Regions from separate parts of the Isoptericola sp. NPDC056618 genome, predicted to be linked through region 1. Evidence: predicted binding sites of a transcription regulator. Region 1 holds the regulator's gene; the other holds the start of a gene.
What was found. Region 1 encodes LexA, which represses DNA repair genes until DNA is damaged. Its sites were predicted from a motif close to TCGAACANNTGTTCGA; they were not measured.
Positions count from the first base shown of each region.

Region 2: a site for LexA is predicted at 1,713-1,728, ahead of uvrA (excinuclease ABC subunit UvrA). Genes of this name have one in related genera too.

Region 1 covers NZ_JBHTVZ010000013.1:38,602-42,008, forward strand. The annotation lists gene ACFQ8T_RS15150 (ATP-dependent DNA helicase) at 1-650, shown strand, start outside; gene ACFQ8T_RS15155 (L-lactate dehydrogenase) at 660-1,619, shown strand; gene lexA (transcriptional repressor LexA) at 1,644-2,474, opposite strand; gene ACFQ8T_RS15165 (LysM peptidoglycan-binding domain-containing protein) at 2,721-3,059, shown strand; gene nrdR (transcriptional regulator NrdR) at 3,173-3,407, shown strand, end outside.
Region 2 covers NZ_JBHTVZ010000005.1:12,100-15,506, reverse strand. The annotation lists gene ACFQ8T_RS08740 (TerC family protein) at 1-132, shown strand, start outside; gene ACFQ8T_RS08735 (TerC family protein) at 129-1,250, shown strand; gene ACFQ8T_RS08730 (YciI family protein) at 1,312-1,608, opposite strand; gene uvrA (excinuclease ABC subunit UvrA) at 1,758-3,407, shown strand, end outside.

The DNA of each region.
Region 1 (3,407 bases):
TGGACGTCGGCAGCCCGTTCGACTACCCGCGCCAGGGCATCCTCTACGTCGCGCGGCACCTGCCCGCGCCTGGGCGGGAACCGACCACGGACGCCCAGCTCGACGAGATCGCGGGACTGATCGAGGCCGCGGGAGGACGGACTCTCGGGCTGTTCTCGTCCCGCCGAGCGGCGCAGGCCGCGGCGGAGGCGATGCGCGAACGGCTGGACGTGCCCGTGCTGTGCCAGGGCGACGACCAGCTGCCGACGCTCGTCAAGGCGTTCGCCGACGACCCGAAGACCTGCCTGTTCGGCACGCTGTCCCTGTGGCAGGGCGTGGACGTCCCGGGCCCGAGCTGCCAGCTGGTGCTCGTGGACCGGATCCCGTTCCCGCGCCCGGACGACCCGGTGAAGGCGGCCCGTGCCCGCTCCGTGGAGCAGGCGGGCGGCAACGGGTTCATGCAGGTCTCGGCCACGCACGCCGCCCTGCTGCTGGCGCAGGGCGCCGGCCGGCTCGTGCGCACGGGGGAGGACCGCGGCGTCGTGGCCGTGCTCGACCCCCGGCTCGCGACCGCCCGCTACGGCTCCTTCCTCACCCGGTCCATGCCGGACTTCTGGCCGACCACCGACGGGGAGCTCGTCCGCGCTGCGCTCCGGCGCCTCGACACATAGCGTGTGGCCGTGGACGAGACACGCAGGACGACCAAGCTCGCGATCGTCGGGGCGGGCGCGGTGGGCTCCACCCTCGCGTACGCAGCGCTGGCCCGGGGCGCGGCCCGGTCCGTCGCCCTCCTGGACGTCAACCGCGCGAAGGTCGAGGCCGAGGTGCTCGACCTTCGGCACGGGGGCATGTTCATCCCCCAGGCCGAGATCGACGGCTCGGACGACGTGGAGGTCTGTCGCGGCGCCGACATCGTCGCGGTGACGGCGGGAGCCAAGCAGAAACCCGGCCAGAGCCGCCTCGACCTGGCCGAGGCGACGGTCGGCCTCACGCGGTCCATCCTGCCGGGCCTGCTCGAGGTGGCCCCGGACGCCGTGTTCCTCATGGTCACCAACCCGGTCGACGTCGTCACCTACGCCGCGCAGGAGATCAGCGGCCTGCCCCGGGGCCGGGTGTTCGGCAGCGGGACCGTCCTCGACTCGTCCCGGCTGCGCGACGCGCTGGCCCGCCACTGCGGGGTGGCCGTCGGGAACGTGCACGCGAACATCGCGGGCGAGCACGGCGACTCGGAGATCGTGCTGTGGAGCTCCGCGACGATCGCCGGCGTGCCTCTCCTGGACTGGCGGCCGTTCCGGGGGCACCCGCCCCTCGACGAGCCCGCCCGGCGGCGCATCGCGACCGACGTCGTGGAGTCCGCCTACCGCGTCATCGCCGGCAAGGGGGCGACCAACTACGCGGTCGGTCTGGCGGCCACCAGGATCATCGAGGCGGTGCTCAACGACGAGCACCGCGTGATGAACGTGTCGTCGCGCCTCGACGACTTCTACGGCATCAGCGACGTCTGCCTGTCGGTACCGTCGCTCGTCGGCCGACGGGGCGTGGCGGAGACGATCGACACCCCGCTGTCGGACGACGAGGTCGCCGGGCTGCGCGCGTCGGCCGAGAACATGCGGGCCGTGCAGCAGCGCCTCGGGTTCTGACGGCCCGGGGCGCCGCACCGGCGCTCAGAGGCTGCGGAGCACCGCCACGACCCGGCCGAGCACCTGCGCCTCGTCGCCCGGGATGGGGGAGTAGGCGGCGTTCTGCGGCAGCAGCCAGGTGTGCCCGTCGGCCTGCTTGAAGGTCTTGACCGTGGCTTCGCCGTCGATCATCGCGGCGACGACCTCCCCGTTCTCGGCGACGGGCTGGCTGCGCACGACCACCCAGTCGCCGTCGCAGATCGCGGCGTCGACCATCGAGTCGCCCGCGACCTTGAGCAGGAACAGGTCGCCGTCGCCGACGACCTGCCGGGGGAGCGGGAAGACGTCCTCGACGACCTGCTCCGCGAGGATGGGGCCTCCGGCGGCGATCCGGCCGACCAGCGGGACGTAGGACGGGGCCTGGGCCGGCTGCGCGTCGGACGCGGCGAGCGACCCGGCCACGTACCCGGGAGCGGGGTCGGCGTCGGGAGCGGCGGCCACGACGGCGGGCGTCTCGGGGTCGACGACCTCGATCGCGCGCGGCCGGTTGGGGTCGCGGCGCAGGTAGCCCTTGCGCTCGAGCGTGGTGAGCTGGTGCTTGACCGAGGACGGGCTCGCCAGGCCCACGGCCTCGCCGATCTCGCGCATGGTCGGCGGGTAGCCGCGGGCCTCGACGGAGCTGCGGATGGTCTCGAGCACGCGCCGCTGGCGGGGCGTGAGGCGGTCGGACGACGGAGAGAGCTCGCTCACCGACGCCAGCGCGGTCGTGGAGGCGCCGGCCGTCGTGGTGGCCGCGTCCTCGAGGGTGTCGTCCTGGGCAGCCCATGGCGTCGCCGTCGTCGTGGACGCCGGGGCCTGGTCCCGTCCGCTGGTCATCGCGTTCTCCGTCCTGCAGGGCGCGGCCCGTGGGCGGGCCGATGAAATCCGACAAACCTTCCATCGCGCTGTCGGCCACTCTAAGCCAGTTCCGGCCCGACATCAAACATCTGTTCGATCGGACCTCGACCGTGTCGCCGGGACGTGGTACACCTAGTACAGCAGTTCGACGTACAGGTGTTCGAAGAACAGACGTTCGACGGAGCGGCCGCCTCGCGCGGCACCACGTGGACCGGAGGCAGGACGATGCAGAACGCACGCAGCACCAGCGACGCGCACGGTTTCCTCGGGCTCGGAGGGCTCCGGCTCACCCGCAGGGGCCGGGTGGTGGTCGCGGCCCTCGTGCTCCTCGTGCTCGTGGGCGCGGGGCTGTTCGGCCAGCGCGCCGTCGCCGAGTCGCCGGGCGCGGGCGTCGAGGTCCGGCTCCAGACGGTGGCGCCCGGCGACACCCTCTGGCAGTACGCGCAGCAGGTGCGCGACACGGGCGAGGATCTGCGCGACGTGGTCGCCGAGCTCCGCGACCTCAACGGGCTCACGTCGGCGGAGCTCCAGACCGGGCAGGTCGTGGTGCTCCCGCTGGACTGACGGCGAGGACCGGCGCGCCCGCCGCGGGGATCCTGCTTGCGCGGACGGTCGCCCGCCGCTTACCTTGTCGGGCAGCCGGGCGCCGGTCCGGAGCCGAGCGCAGGAGACCAGCGATGCACTGCCCGTTCTGCCGCCATGCGGACTCGCGAGTCGTCGACTCGCGCACCTCCGACGACGGCTCGTCCATCCGACGTCGGCGTCAGTGCCCCGCGTGCCAGCGCCGGTTCACCACGATCGAGACGGCCAGCCTGTCGGTGGCCAAGCGCTCCGGGGTGACCGAGCCCTTCAGTCGGGACAAGGTCGTGGCGGGCGTGCGCAAGGCGTGCCAGGGCCGGCCGGTGAGCTCCG
Region 2 (3,407 bases), on a different contig from region 1:
ACGACGCTGTCCCTCAGCTTCATCGTGGTGGTGCTCGCCGTCACGACGATCGCCTCCCTGGCGCGCGACCGGCGTGACCGTCGGGCCCGTGCCACGGCCTCGCCGACACCCACCTCCGAAGGAGACGCATGATCCACGAGCTGCCGGTCTGGTTCGAGTGGGCGTCGCTCGCGGCGCTGATCGTCCTGCTCGCCGTCGACCTCGCCATCGTCGGCAGGCGCCCCCACGTGCCGAGCATGAAGGAGAGCGGCCTGTGGGTCGGCTTCTACGTCGCCCTGGCGCTGGTGTTCGGGCTGATCGTGCTCGCGGTGGGCGGCACCGCCCCCGCCGGGGAGTTCTACGCCGGCTGGCTCACGGAGTACTCCCTGAGCGTGGACAACCTGTTCGTCTTCGTCATCATCATGTCGCGGTTCGCGGTGCCGAAGCGGCACCAGCAGATGGTGCTGATGGTCGGCATCATCATCGCGCTGGTGCTGCGCGGGGCGTTCATCCTCGCGGGGGCGGCGATCCTCGAGCAGTTCGTGTGGGTCTTCTACCTCTTCGGCGCGTTCCTCATCTACACGGCGGTCAAGCTCGTGGCGGGGGGCGACGACGAGGAGGAGTTCAAGGAGAACGTCGCGATCCGCCTGCTCCGCCGCGTGCTGCCGGTGAGCCAGGAGTACGACGGCGCGAAGGTGCGCACGGTGGTCGACGGCAAGAAGCTGTTCACCCCGATGCTCGTGGTGTTCGTCGCGATCGGCTCCACGGACCTGCTGTTCGCGCTCGACTCGATCCCCGCGATCTTCGGGCTGACGAAGGACCCGTTCATCGTCTTCACCGCGAACATCTTCGCCCTCATGGGCCTGCGGCAGCTCTACTTCCTGCTCGGCGGCCTGCTCGAGCGGCTGGTGTACCTGCCGATCGCCCTGGCGGTCATCCTCGGGTTCATCGGCGTCAAGCTCATCCTCGAGGCGCTGCACACCAACACGCTCCCGTTCATCAACGGGGGCGAGCACGTCGCCTGGGCGCCCGAGATCCCGATCTGGCTGTCCCTCGCCGTGATCCTCGGCTCGATCGCGATCGCGACCGTCGCGAGCCTGGCGAAGACGCGGCGGACCGCCGCGGTCGCCGCGAAGGACGCGGCGCCGGCGGGCGCGGCGGACGCAGCGGGTGCGGCGTCGTCGACGACGGCGGCACCGGAGACGCAGGACGTGGCGTCGGAGCCCGGATCCGCTCCCGCATCCTCCGGGCCGGAGTCCTCGGGCCGCTGACGACACGAGCGCACAGGCCCCGGACGGCACGCCGTTCGGGGCCTGTGCGCGTCGTCCGGCGTCAGGCGGCGAACCCGCCGATCACGGGCACGAACTCCCGCGCCGCGCGGTGCGCGACCAGACCCTCGCGCCGCATGGGGTCGGCCGCGAGCAGCTCGAGCGCGCCGGTCGCGTCGTCGGCCTCGACGACCAGGAGCGCGCCGCCGGGCTCGCCGTCCGGCGTCGCGGGCAGCGGGCCGGACACGCGCAGCGTGCCGCTCTCGTGCAGGCCACGGAGGAACTCCCGGTGCTCCGGTCGGACCTCCGCGAGGCGGTCGGGGTCGGTGACGTAGACGTACGTGACGGCGTAGACGGACATGGCCGTATCCAAGCACCCCGTGCGGTCGCGGGCCGGGGGAGTCCGGGAGCGGGTCAGGCGGCCGGGTGTGACCGGTCAGGCACGCGAAAAGGCCCCGAAAGGTATAGAACGCCTGTACGAATGTCGGCGTCCCGACGTAAGATGCCCGGGTGAGCAACCGCCTCGTCATCTCCGGCGCCCGCGAGCACAATCTGCGCAACATCGAGCTCGATCTCCCGCGCGACGAGCTGATCGTCTTCACCGGGCTGTCGGGCTCGGGGAAGTCCTCCCTGGCGTTCGACACGATCTTCGCCGAGGGGCAGCGTCGCTACGTGGAGTCGCTCTCCGCGTACGCCCGCCAGTTCCTCGGCCAGATGGACAAGCCCGACGTCGACTTCATCGAGGGCCTGTCGCCCGCGGTGTCGATCGACCAGAAGTCGACCAACCGCAACCCGCGGTCGACGGTCGGCACGATCACCGAGGTCTACGACTACCTGCGCCTGCTCTTCGCCCGCGCGGGGACGCAGCACTGCCCCGTGTGCGGCGAGCCGGTCCGCTCGCAGACGCCGCAGCAGATCGTCGACAAGCTCCTCGAGCTGCCGGAGGGCACGCGCTACCAGGTGCTCGCACCCGTCGTGCGCGGGCGCAAGGGCGAGTACGCCGACCTGTTCGCCGAGCTGCAGACGCAGGGTTTCGCCCGCGCGCGGGTCGACGGCGAGGTGGTGCAGCTGACCAGCCCGCCCACGCTCGAGAAGAAGCTCAAGCACGACATCGAGGTCGTCGTCGACCGCCTCGTGTCGCGCGACGGCGTCCAGCGCCGGCTCACCGACTCGGTGGAGACCGCGCTGCGCCTCGCGGGCGGCCTGGTCATGGTGGAGCTCGTCGACGCCGACATCGACGACGTCGACCGGGTGCGCAAGTTCTCGGAGAAGCGGGCGTGCCCCAACGACCACCCGCTCGCGCTCGACGAGATCGAGCCGCGCACGTTCTCCTTCAACGCCCCGTACGGCGCGTGCCCGGAGTGCACCGGCATCGGCTTCCGCCTCGAGGTCGACGCCGACCTCGTCGTGCCGGACGAGGAGAGGACCCTGCGCGACGGTGCCGTGGTGCCGTGGGCGCAGACGTCGTCGGAGTACTTCGAGCGGGTGCTCACCGCGCTGGCGGAGGAGATGAGCTTCTCCATGGACGTGCCGTGGCGCGCGCTGCCGCAGCGCGCCCGTGACGCGATCCTGTTCGGCCGCAACCACCAGGTGCACGTGCGGTACAAGAACCGGTGGGGCCGCGAGCGGCAGTACTCCACCGGCTTCGAGGGCGCGGTGACCTTCCTGGAGCGGCGGCACCGGGAGACCGAGTCCGACTGGTCGAAGGAGAAGTACGAGGCCTACATGCGCGAGGTCCCGTGCCCCGTGTGCTCGGGGGCACGGCTCAAGCCCGAGGTCCTCGCGGTCACCGTCGGCGGCAAGTCGATCTGGGACGTGTGCAGGCTGCCGATCGACCAGGCCAAGACCTTCCTCGACGGGCTCGAGCTGGGCGAGCGCGAGCGCGCGATCGCGGCAGAGGTCCTCAAGGAGATCCACGCCCGGCTCGGCTTCCTCGTCGACGTGGGCCTGCACTACCTGTCGCTCGAGCGTCCGGCGGGCACCCTGTCCGGCGGCGAGGCCCAGCGCATCCGGCTCGCCACCCAGATCGGCTCCGGCCTCGTCGGCGTGCTGTACGTGCTCGACGAGCCCTCGATCGGCCTGCACCAGCGCGACAACCGCCGCCTCATCGAGACGCTGACCCGCCTGCGGGACCTCGGCAACACGCTGATCGTCGTCGAG